2 regions of the Stenotrophomonas sp. YJH_SMC_6 genome follow, and region 2 is predicted to be linked to the other one. Evidence: riboswitches for the same ligand, from Rfam matches in the RefSeq annotation. Region 2 holds a riboswitch; the other holds the start of a gene.
The links. Region 2 has a riboswitch for cobalamin ahead of btuB (TonB-dependent vitamin B12 receptor). Riboswitches for the same ligand answer to the same signal wherever they lie in the genome.
Positions count from the first base shown of each region.

Region 1 (5,945 bases), on a different contig from region 2:
CCGGCTGAAGATTCCGCTGCCGGTGCTGAAGGGGTCGCTGAAGGGCCAGCAAGTCTTCGACCACCCCGACCGCAGCCAGCGCGGCCGCACCATCACCCACGGTTTCCACTTCGAATTCCCGGCCGGTGACCTGCCGCCGGTGCGCGGCGGCGACGACGCCGACAAGGCGCGCTGGATACCGGTGAGTGAAGCCCTGGACATGGGCCCGCAGCTGTTCGAAGACCACCTGCACATCCTGGAGTATTTCCTCGGCCGCGGCTGACAGGCCCGGCCTCCCCACTGGCGGATAGACCGCTGGTGTCACTCGACGCGAAGGAGCTTCCGTCATGCACTACCTCGATAATCTTCTCCTCAACACCGACAGCTACAAGGCCAGCCATTGGCTGCAGTATCCGCCGGGTACCGATGCCACGTTCTTCTACGTCGAATCACGTGGCGGCCTGCACGATCGCACGGTGTTCTTCGGCCTGCAGGCGATCCTCAAGGACGCGCTGGCACGACCGGTCACCCACGCCGACATCGACGACGCTGCTGCGGTATTCGCCGCGCACGGCGAACCGTTCAACGAGGCCGGCTGGCGCGATATCGTCGACCGGCTTGGCGGCCACCTGCCGGTGCGCATCCGCGCCGTTCCCGAGGGCAGCGTGGTGCCCACCCACCAGGCACTGATGACCATCGAGTCGACCGATCCGGCTGCGTTCTGGGTGCCGTCGTATCTGGAAACGCTGCTGCTGCGCGTGTGGTATCCGGTCACCGTGGCCACCATCAGCTGGCACGCACGGCAGACCATCGCCGCGTTCCTGCAGCAGACCAGCGACGACCCGCAGGGGCAGCTGCCGTTCAAGCTGCACGACTTCGGCGCGCGCGGTGTATCGAGCCTGGAATCGGCCGCGTTGGGCGGTGCCGCGCACCTGGTCAACTTCCTCGGCACCGATACCGTGTCGGCGCTGTGCCTGGCACGCGCGCACTACCACGCGCCGATGGCCGGCTATTCGATTCCGGCCGCCGAGCACAGCACCATCACCAGTTGGGGCCGCGAACGCGAGGTGGACGCCTATCGCAACATGCTGCGCCAGTTCGGCAAGCCCGGTTCGATCGTGGCGGTGGTGTCGGACAGCTATGACATCTACCGCGCGATCAGCGAACACTGGGGCACCACCCTGCGCGATGACGTGATCGCGTCGGACGCCACCCTGGTCATCCGTCCCGACTCGGGTGACCCGGTGGAGGTGGTGGCCGAAAGCCTGCGCCGGCTGGATGAAGCCTTCGGCCACAGCCTCAACGGCAAGGGCTATCGCGTGCTCAACCACGTGCGGGTGATCCAGGGCGATGGCATCAATCCGGACACCATCCGCGCGATCCTGCAGCGCACCACCGACGACGGCTACGCTGCCGACAACGTGGCCTTCGGCATGGGCGGTGCACTGCTGCAGCGGCTGGACCGCGATACGCAGAAGTTCGCGCTGAAGTGCTCGGCGGCACGGGTCGAGGGTGAGTGGATCGACGTCTACAAGGATCCGGTCACCGACGCCGGCAAGGCCAGCAAGCGTGGCCGCATGCGCCTGCTGCGCCGCCTGGACGATGGCAGCCTGCATACGGTGCCACTGCCGGCCAACGGCGACGACACCCTGCCGGACGGCTTCGAGGACGCAATGGTGACCGTGTGGGAGAACGGCCGCCTGCTGCACGACCAGCGGCTGGACGACATCCGCACGCGAGCGGCCGTGGGGCATTGAAGGTGCATCCCGACCGGGGTCGGATCCCATTGCAGCGCAGCGGGCTCTGACCCCTGCGCTCTTGACCGGCGCCACCAACAGGTCCACCTTGCACACGCCGAAGGTATCCCTCCCATCGCTGCAGCGCGGGGAGGGGTTTAAACGGGAATCCGGTGAAGGCGCCTCGCGCGTCCATTCCGGAGCTGCCCCGCAGCGGTGAATGGAAACGAATCCTGCCAACAGCACTGGGCTCGCGCCTGGGAAGCGGCGGGTAGTAGGTGGGCTGCGGCCCGTGTCCATCAGCCCGAATACCGGCCCCGGCCGGGGGACACGACCGTCCCCTGACTCGACCTGGAATCTCCGCGGGGAGGTTGCCGGGGCCGTCGTCGTCCTGCGCGTGCAGGCGGTGTGGCCGCGCGCGTCCTGTTCACGGTATCCGGCCAGACCCGTTCACCCACGCGCTGATGCATGGGCCACCGCCGTTGCCGGCGGTCCATGCGGTACCTGACGATGACCGAGCTCCAACGCCCCACCCTGACCCTGCCCGCCGACGGCAAGCGCCTGCTGCTGCATTCGTGCTGCGCGCCCTGTTCCGGCGAAGTGATGGAGGCGATCACCGCCTCCGGGATCGACTACGCGATCTTCTTCTACAACCCCAACATCCACCCGGTGAAGGAGTATGAGCTGCGCAAGCAGGAGAACATCCGCTTCGCCGAGCAGCACGGCATTCCCTTCATCGACTGCGACTACGACACCGACAACTGGTTCAGCCGTGCACGCGGCATGGAAAACGAGCCCGAACGCGGCATCCGCTGCACGATGTGCTTCGACATGCGCTTCGAGCGCACTGCGCTGTACGCGCACGAGCACGGTTACGACACCATCAGTTCTTCGCTGGGCATCTCGCGCTGGAAGAACATGGCGCAGATCAACGACTGCGGCATCCGCGCCGCCTCGCGCTATGAAGGCCTGCAGTACTGGGACTACAACTGGCGCAAGGGCGGCGGTGCCAGCCGCATGATCGAGATCAGCAAGCGCGAGCAGTTCTACCAGCAGGAATACTGCGGCTGCGTGTACTCGCTGCGCGATGCCAACCGCCATCGCCGCGAGAATGGCCGCGAGCGGATCAAGATCGGCCTGTTGTACTACGGGCAGGACGCTGGGACGCCGCAGGACGATTGACGTGCAGGCATGGGGCGGCCACGCTGGTCGCCCCTTCTGTTGTACCGGAACTGCCATGACCGCCCTGCCCGCCGATGTCGCCCTGCTGGTGATCGACCTGCAGCCGGACTTCATGCCCGGTGGCGCCTTGGCCTGCGACCAGGGCGATGCGCTGGTGGCACCGATCGCCGATCTGCTGGTGCAGCGCCGCTACCGCACCGTGGTGGCGACCCAGGACTGGCACCCGGCCGACCATGCCTCGTTCGCCAGCCAGAACGCCGGCCAACGCCCGTTCGAGACCATCCTGCTGCACGCGCAGCCGCAGACCCTGTGGCCGGACCACTGCGTGCAGGGCAGCGCCGGTGCCGCCCTGCACCCGGGCGTGGACTGGACCGTGGCCGACCTGATCCTGCGCAAGGGCACGCGCCAACAGGTGGATTCGTACAGCGCCTTCCGCGAGAACCACGGCCCCGATGGCGAGCGCCCGGCCACCGGCCTGGCCGGCTGGCTGCATGAACGCCGCATCCGCGAAGTGCACGTATGCGGCCTGGCCCGCGACTACTGCGTGCTGTGGAGCGCGCAGGACGCGGTAAAGTCCGGCTTCCGGGTGAAGTTCCTGTGGGAGCTGACCAAGCCGGTGACCGAAGCCAACGACGTGATGGTGCGCGAGGCGCTGGGCAAGGCGGGGATTGCGATCGTCTGAGGCGTGACCGCCGGGCATGGCCCGGCGCTACCGCGCACGTCGCTTATGCCGCCTGCGCGCTCCTGCCCACAACAACACAATCGATTCATCCAGCCCCCTAACTACGCCCCCCCTACAGATCGCGGGACGGCCGAACCGGCGGCTTTTCATTGGATGAAATCAGGATTCGGTAGTGCCGGCCGCTGGCCGGCAACCTCGGGACCTCTGCAGTTGCCGGCCAGCGGCCGGCACTACCGGATAGCACCCGTGGTAGCGCCGGGCCATGCCCGGCGGACGCGGGATGGGCGATTACCGGAACACCACCGTGCGATGCCCATTGAGCAGGATGCGGTGCTCCACATGGCGGCGAACCGCGCGTGCCAGCACCAGCGATTCGGTATCGCTGCCCAGCCGCACCAGTTCGCGCGGTGCCATCGCATGGTCCACGCGGGCCACGTCCTGCACGTCGCTTATGCCGCTTGCGCGCTCCTGCCCACAACAACACAATCGATTCATCCAGCCCCCTAACTACGCCCCCCTATAGATCGCGGGACGGCCGAACCGGGGGCTTTTCATTGGATGAAATCAGGATTCGGTAGTGCCGGCCGCTGGCCGGCAACCTCGGGACCTCTGCAGTTGCCGGCCAGCGCCCGGCACTACCGGATAGCACCCGTGGTAGCGCCGGGCCATGCCCGGCGGACGCGGGATGGGCGATTACCGGAATACCACCGTGCGATGCCCATTGAGCAGGATGCGGTGCTCCACATGGCGGCGAACCGCGCGTGCCAGCACCAGCGATTCGGTATCGCTGCCCAGCCGCACCAGTTCACGCGGTGCCATCGCATGGTCCACGCGGGCCACGTCCTGCTCGATGATCGGGCCTTCGTCCAGGTCCTCGGTGACATAGTGCGCGGTGGCGCCGATGATCTTGACCCCACGCGCGTGTGCCTGGTGGTACGGCTGCGCGCCCTTGAAGCTGGGCAGGAAGCTGTGGTGAATGTTGATCGCACGGCCGGCCAACGCGCGGCACAGCGTGGGCGACAGGATCTGCATGTAGCGCGCCAGCACCACCAGGTCGATGCGCTCGCGCTCGACCAGGTCGATGATCTGCTGCTCCTGCACCGCGCGCGTTTCCGCGTTCACCGGCAGATGATGGAACGGCACCTGGTAGGACGCCGCCAGCGGCGCAAAGTCGGCGTGGTTGGACGCCACTGCTGCGATGTCCACCTTCAGCTGGCCGCTGTGGGCGCGGAACAGCAGGTCGTTGAGGCAATGCCCCTGTTTGCTGACCAGCACCAGCAGCCGGGCGCGGCGTCGGCCATCGTGCAGCTGCCAGTCCATGCCGAAGCCTTCGGCAAGCGTGGCCATGGCGGCGTGCACGGTCTCCAGCGGCAGGCCGGCATCGCGATCGAAGTGCACGCGCAGGAAGAAGCGGCCACTCTCCTCATCGCCGAACTGCTGGGCGTCGAGGATGTTGCAGCCGTGGTCGAACAGCAGGCCGGACACGCGGTAGACGATGCCGGTGCGGTCGGGGCAGGACAGGGTAAGAATGGAATCGGGGCGCATCGCTACAGTGTAGGGCAGCGCCCTGCCCAGCGGCCGGATGATCACGGGTGCAACCGACCTGCTTGGTTCAGTACCAAGCGATACTTGGACCTTCCCGTGGCAAGCTGGTCGGTCATGAACCTGTTGCAACTGATCCGCAGCTTCACCCGCACCGCAGAGACCGGCAGCATTGCCGCCGCGGCCCGCATCCTTGGCATCAGCGCCACCGCGGTCGGCCAGAACATCAACCGGCTGGAGGCCCATCTGGGCGTACGGTTGCTGAACCGGAGTACGCGGCAGCTGGCGCTCAGCGAGGCCGGCGCGCTGTACCTGGCGCAGGTGCGCCACATCGAAGCCGACCTGGCGCGCGCGCAGGCGATGGTCACCGCCGGTGACATCGAACCGGCCGGGCCGCTGCGCATCGCCAGCAGCAGCGCCTTCGGTCGCCACGTGCTTGCCCCCTTGTTGCCTTCACTGCAGCAGCGCTACCCACAACTGCAGCTGGAGCTGCGCCTGACCGACCGCGCCGTGCAGCATGGGCCGGAAGCGGTGGATGCCAGCATCCGCATCGGGGCGCAGCTGGAGGATGGGGTGGTCGCGCGGCAGCTGGCGCGTGTTCCGTTCGTGTTCTGTGCCTCGCCGGCCTACCTGAAGGCGCACGGCGTCCCGCAACAGCCTTCCGATCTGGGCGGTCATCGCGGGTTGCTGCACCGCTTCCCCACCGATGGCCGGCCATTGCGCTGGGGCCTGCTGAAGGACGGCCAGCGCGTGGACGCCGCGCTGCCACCGAGCATGGTCTGCGATGACATCGATGCGCTGGCGACGCTGGCGGCGGCCGGTGC
Region 1 is NZ_JCAFUM010000017.1:101,548-107,492, forward strand. It holds gene AC5P9N_RS19115 (bifunctional nicotinamide-nucleotide adenylyltransferase/Nudix hydroxylase) at 1-262, shown strand, start outside; gene AC5P9N_RS19120 (nicotinate phosphoribosyltransferase) at 327-1,736, shown strand; cobalamin riboswitch at 1,820-2,049, shown strand; gene AC5P9N_RS19125 (epoxyqueuosine reductase QueH) at 2,211-2,897, shown strand; gene pncA (bifunctional nicotinamidase/pyrazinamidase) at 2,953-3,579, shown strand; partial or broken gene AC5P9N_RS19135 (formyltetrahydrofolate deformylase) at 3,868-4,020, opposite strand; gene purU (formyltetrahydrofolate deformylase) at 4,273-5,124, opposite strand; gene AC5P9N_RS19145 (LysR family transcriptional regulator) at 5,239-5,945, shown strand, end outside.
Region 1: linked by a shared signal. The riboswitch ahead of AC5P9N_RS19125 (epoxyqueuosine reductase QueH) and the one ahead of btuB (TonB-dependent vitamin B12 receptor) in region 2 are both predicted to bind cobalamin.

Region 2 (5,945 bases):
GACATCGGCGTGGCGCGCGTGCCGGAAGCCACCGTGCTGGGCTGGATCGGTGACGGTGTGCGTCGTCTGGTCGAGCAGGCGGTGCAGGCCGCCGGCCGCGAGGTGGACCTGGCCGAGGTGATGCCGGTGTTCATGGTGCACTACCGTGAGTGCCTGCTGCGCAGCCCGCGGCTGTTCGATGGCGTGGGCGAAGCGCTGGCGCAACTGCGTGCGCGCAACGTGCCACTGGCGATCTGTACCAACAAGCCTGAAGCACTGGTGCCGCCGCTGCTGCAGCACCTGGGTATCGGTGATGCATTCGCGCTGGTACTGGGGGGGGATTCGCTGCCGCAGCGCAAGCCCAGTGGCGAGCCACTGCGGCACATCGCCGCGCATTTCGGGCTGCCGGTGGAGTCCTGCCTGATGGTGGGTGATTCGTTGACCGACTACCGCGCCGCCGAAGAGGCCGGCATGCCGATCGCGCTGGTGCGCTACGGCTATCCGCGCGGCCTGGACCTGGCCACCGCGCATGCGGTGGCGGTGATCGACGACCTGCGTGAGTTGCCGGGGTTGCAGGGCTGATGCAACGGATAACCCCGGGTCGACGCAAGGGGTAGTGCCGGCCGCTGGCCGGCAACCCGGAATGCGCTGCCGAAGATCATGATGTTGCCGGCCAGCGGCCGGCACTACCATGACCGTCGCGGTCACTTCGGTTGATAACGCACGCTCAACTGGTACTCGCGGCCGGGCTGGTTGAACCACGCCACGGTCTCGTAGTTGCGGTCGAACACATTGGCGGCACGCGCCAGCAGCGACCACGACGGCGTCAGCGCGTACTCGGCGCGCAGATCCAGCGTGCCGTAACCCCCCACCTTCACCGCGTTGGCGGCATCGTCATAGCGCTTGCCCGCTCCCTGAACCGTCAGGCCTGCGCGGAAGGCCCCGAAACGTCGATCGAGGTCCAGGCGCGCGGTCTGCTGTGCACGACGTGGCAGCCAGTTGTCGAACTGGGTGCTGCCGCCGGTGCGGTTGCGCGGGTCGGTGTAGCTCAGCTGCGCGTTGATGTCGAAGCCGGCCAGCAGCACGCCACCGGTCAGCTCGGCACCGCGGATGCGGGCCTTCTCCACCTGCTGCATCTTGAAGGTTGCCGCATCGTAGGTGATCAGGTCATCGATGCGGGTTTCATACACGTCCAGGCCCCAGTGCCAGCCCTGGCCCTGCTGCGAAACGCCGAGGTTGGCGCTCTTGGACTTCTCCGGCTTCAACGTCGGCACGCCGCTCCACGGGTCGTACAGATCGCTGAAGGTCGGTGCCTTGAACGCCGTGCCATAGCTGGCGTTGAGGCGCAGGCCGTGGCCCAGCTCCATCGCCCAGCCAACGCTGCCGGTGGCGTGGTTGCCGAACTGCTGGTTGTCGTCGTTGCGTGCGCTGGCCTGCAGCTGGTGGCGGCCGAAGCGGCCCTGGTACTGCACGAATACGCCGGTGTTGCGGCGGCTGTCGACCAGGTAACCCGCGCTGCTGCCATCCAGGTTGTCTTCGCTCCAGTCCACGCCTGCGCTCAGCAGCTGGCCCTCGGCCACGCCGAAATCGCCCTGCAGGGAGGCGCTGTCGCGGTGGGTCTGTGCGCTGCCACGTGCACCGAAGTCGCCGAAGTTGTCCGACTCGTTGTCACTGCGGCCGACGTTGGCGGTGAATGCCAGGCGCTCGGACGGGGTGTAGCGCACCTTGCCGGCCAGCACCTGCTGGCGGGTTTCTGAATAGTTGTAGTAACCGTCGTAATGGTTCCTGCCGTCGGCGCGCAATGCGCTGCCTTCCACGTTCCACTGGTCGTTGAAGATGTAGCCACCGCGCAGGCTCTTGGACAGGTTGCGGTAGCCGTCGCGATCGGGCTCGTCGGCGAAACAGCCGGTGAACAGCGTGGCCGAGCCGCGGCAGGCATCGATGCCATCGGAATGCTGGTAGGCGATGTCGGCACCGAACCAGCCGCGCTCGGTACCACCGCCAATGCCACCGCTGGCTTCACGCAGGCCGTTGCTGCCACCGCCGAGCTGGAAGTGCGGGGCGAAATCGCCCTGGTTGCGGCGGGTGAATATCTGGATCACGCCACCGATGGCGTCGGCGCCGTACAGGCTCGACTGCGGGCCGCGCACGATTTCCACGCGCTCGATCTGCGCCAGCGGCAGGTCCTGGTACATGGCCAGGCCGAGGTCGGCGCTGTTGATGCGCACGCCGTCCACCAGCACTACGGTGTGGCCGGAATTGGTACCGCGCAGGAACAGCGAGCTCTGCTTGCCGAGGCCGCCGGCATTGGCCAGGTTGATGCCGGCGCGACCGCGCAGCAGTTCCTGCAGCGAAGTGGCCTGGCTGGATTCGATCTGGGCGCGGTCGATCACCTGCGCCGGCGCGATGCTGTCCTGCAGGGCGATCGGGGTGCGGGTGGCAGTGACCAGGATCTGGTCGAGCGCGGTGGTGTCATTGGCGGCCTGGGCCAGCGCGGGCAGGGCGGCCAGCACGGCCAGGGACAGCATTCGGGACTGCAGCTTCATGGGGGACTCCGGGTGCCACGCACGCCCGCGTGGCGAAGGGGAGGAGCCGCGAAGGCAGGCGTGCGCCGATGCCGCAGCGCACGCCACGGTCATCCAGCGCCATGCCCACCGCATCGCGACCTGAGGCTTCCGGGCCGGTCTCCGGGCTTGCCGCCGGCTGGCGCGAGGCCACCGTCCAGGCGCCTTCCCATGCCTGCGGCACAGTGGCGGTGTTGCCTGGAACTGACGTGCTTACCGTTGCGGGGGCAGCGCCGGCCTGGCGTGGAATCACGCGTCACCGGCTTCCCGTTTCAACCTGCCGGCCATGGCCGCAGGTCACCTGGAAGTGCGCGCAGTCTACGGCATCGCAGGCCGTCCCGTTGCGTCGCGCCTGCGCGACTGCCTTTGCTGTGCCTTTAGAATGGTTGCTCGATCCCGTGGTGCCGTTGCCGATGTCCGCCCGTTTACCGCTGTACCTGCGTCGCCCGTCCGGGACGCGCGCATGATCCTCGACCTGGTCCGCCATGCCGGCAATGGCCGTGATGAGTTCCTTGATGGCCGCAGCGACCCACCGCAGCTGGCCGGCCTGCCACAGGAGCTTGTCGAGGCCTATGCCGGGCAACGCTGGGAGCGGGTGATCAGTTCACCGCGGTTGCGCGCGCTGCATACGGCGATGGCCCTGGCCACGCCGCGTGGGCTGGACGTGGAAGCGGACGAGGAATGGGAAGAACTGGACTTCGGCGATTGGGACGGGCGGTCACTGTTCGACCTGCCGGAGGATGCACTGGCGGCCTTCCATGCCGACCCGCACGCGTTCCCGCCGCCCAATGGCGAGAGCTGGGGCCACTTCGAGCGGCGCATCGCGCGCGCGCTGGATCGCCTGCTCGATGATGACGATCCGGTGCCGACGCTGGTGGTCAGCCATGGCGGCCCGTTGCGCATGGTGCTGTCGCAGGTCTGCGGCCTGCCCATGTCGCTGTGCTGGGCGCTGCGTATCGACCACGGCACGCGCCTGCGGGTATGGCTGGAGCGCGGTGAGATTGGGCTGGTGGGTGAATTGCTGGAGCTGCAGCAGCCCTGAGCGCACTCGCCGGGCATGGCCCGGCGCTACCGATCCTGCATCACACTGGTTGTGCCGGCCGCTGGCCGGCATCCCCAGGAACGCGGAGGCCTCAATCCTCGTCCGCGCCCTCGGGCACGCTGTCCTCAGCGTCATCGTCGGCATCGAAGCGCTGCTCATGCACCGGGCCCGACGCCGGGCCGGCTGCCTTCAGCGGATGCGCAGCGATGCGTGCTTCGTAATCCTGCACCAGTGCTTCACGCTGTGGCTCGCTCAGCTCCTGCCAATGGCAGTCCAGCAACGCGCCTTCCAGCGAGTACAGCAGGTTCAGGCTGGGCTTGAAGCCGGCGCGCTTGACCTTGACGAAGGCGCCGACGGCTCCGATCGCAACCAGGTCGTCGCGGCTGCGCAGGCCGACCTGGCGCAGCCACGCCGCACTTTTCGGGCCGATGTTGCGCAGCTTCGGTGCGCTCATCCCAGCGCCTCGACGAACACGCGGGCGATGGCTTCCAGGCCAGCCTGATCGTCGGCATCGAAGCGGCCCACCTTCGGGCTGTCGATGTCGAACACGCCGATCAGTTCATCGCCGCGCAGCAGCGGCACCACCAGTTCCGAGCGCGAGGCCGAATCGCAGGCGATGTGGCCGGGGAAGGCGTCGACGTCCTCTACGCGCTGGGTCACGCGCTGGCTGGCGGCGGCACCGCACACGCCCTTGTCCAGCGGGATGCGCACGCAGGCCGGCAGGCCCTGGAACGGGCCGACCACCAGTTCCTTGCCGTCGTACAGGTAGAAGCCAACCCAGTTCAGGTCGGGCAGGGCGTGGTAGACCAGGGCCGAGAGGTTGGCCGCGTTGGCGATGCGGTCGGACTCAGCGTAGACCAGGCCACGGGCCTGTTCCAGCAGCTGGGCGTATTGTTCCGGCTTGCTGCCGGTGAGCGAGGCATTGGCGAACATGCCTGCAGTCTAGCAAGCGCGCCGGGCCGGCGATAATGCACGCTCTGTTGCCCCGTTGAAGCCCGTCGATGCCGTTGCCCGCCACGCTGCCGCCCGCCCTGTTCGTCACCGGCACCGATACCGAGATCGGCAAGACCGCGGTCAGCACCGCACTGCTGCACGCACTGCGCCGGCGCGGACTGCGCGCGGTCGGCATGAAGCCGGTGGCCAGCGGCAGCGAAGACCTGGGCCAGGGCCTGCGCAACGAGGATGCATTGGCGCTGCAGGCGGCCAGTTGCCCGGTACCGGACTATGCCGATCTGAACCCGTATGCGCTGCGCCTGCCACTGGCGCCGGAGCTGGCCGCTGCCGAGGATGGCGTGCAGGTGGAGCTGGCGCCGATCGTGGCAGCGTTCGAGCGGCTGCGCGCGCAGGCCGATGTCGTGGTGGTCGAGGGGGTTGGCGGTTGGCTGGCACCGGTCTCGGCCACGCTCGACCAGCTCGACCTGGTGCGCGCATTGCGGTTGCCGGTGTTGCTGGTGGTGGGCATGCGGCTGGGCTGCGTCAACCACGCGCGTCTGACCGCGCAGTCGTTGCAGGCCAGCGGCGTGGAGTGCCTGGGCTGGATCGGCAACCACATCGACCCGGCGATGCAGCGCCAGGATGAGAACATCGCAACGCTGCAGCAGCGCCTGCCGATGCCGTGCTGGGGGCGGCTGCCACATCTGCCGGGAGCGGATGGCGAAGCGTTGAGCACGCATCTGCTCGATTGACCTGGGGTAGTGCCGGCCGCTGGCCGGCAACCTCGATGTATCCACCTGCGTGCAGTTGCCGGCCAGCGCCCGGCACTACCGTGCTGCGGCCGCCAGCTCCCGCGCGATCGCACCCAACCGCTCCACCGCGCCGATGAAGCGTGCATCCAGCGTCTGGCAGCACGACAGCCGCAGGCAATGGCGATACCGCGCGCCGCGTGAATACACCTGGCCGGGCATGAACACGATGTCCTCCTGCAGTGCACGCTCGAACAGCTCGCGCGTGTCCACGCCGGGCAGTTCCAGCCACAGCAGGAAGCCACCCTGCGGTTCGGTGGCGCGGGTGCCGGCCGGGAAGTGTTCGGCCACCAGCTGGCGCAGCCGTCCGACCTGTTCGCGGTACAGCCGGCGCATGCGATGCAGGTGGTGCTCGTAGCTGCCCGCTTCCAGATAGGCCGCCACCGCGTCGCCCAGCAGCTGCGGCTCGCCGCCGGTGGACTGGAATTTCAGCAGCGCGATGCGCTCGGCGAAGCGGCCGCCATCGAGCCAGCCGATGCGGTAATCCGGCGCCAGCGTCTTGGAAAAGCCGCCGACCACCATCACCCAGCCACCGCGATCGAAGGCCTTCAGGAGCGGTGCCGGCGGTTCGCAGAACTGCAGCTCGGCATACACCGCATCTTCGATCAGCGGCAGCTG
Region 2 is NZ_JCAFUM010000005.1:128,711-134,655, reverse strand. It holds gene gph (phosphoglycolate phosphatase) at 1-561, shown strand, start outside; gene btuB (TonB-dependent vitamin B12 receptor) at 684-2,525, opposite strand; cobalamin riboswitch at 2,641-2,863, opposite strand; gene AC5P9N_RS07090 (histidine phosphatase family protein) at 3,007-3,585, shown strand; gene AC5P9N_RS07085 (TfoX/Sxy family protein) at 3,677-4,039, opposite strand; gene AC5P9N_RS07080 (GAF domain-containing protein) at 4,036-4,518, opposite strand; gene bioD (dethiobiotin synthase) at 4,587-5,270, shown strand; gene AC5P9N_RS07070 (aminotransferase-like domain-containing protein) at 5,346-5,945, opposite strand, start outside.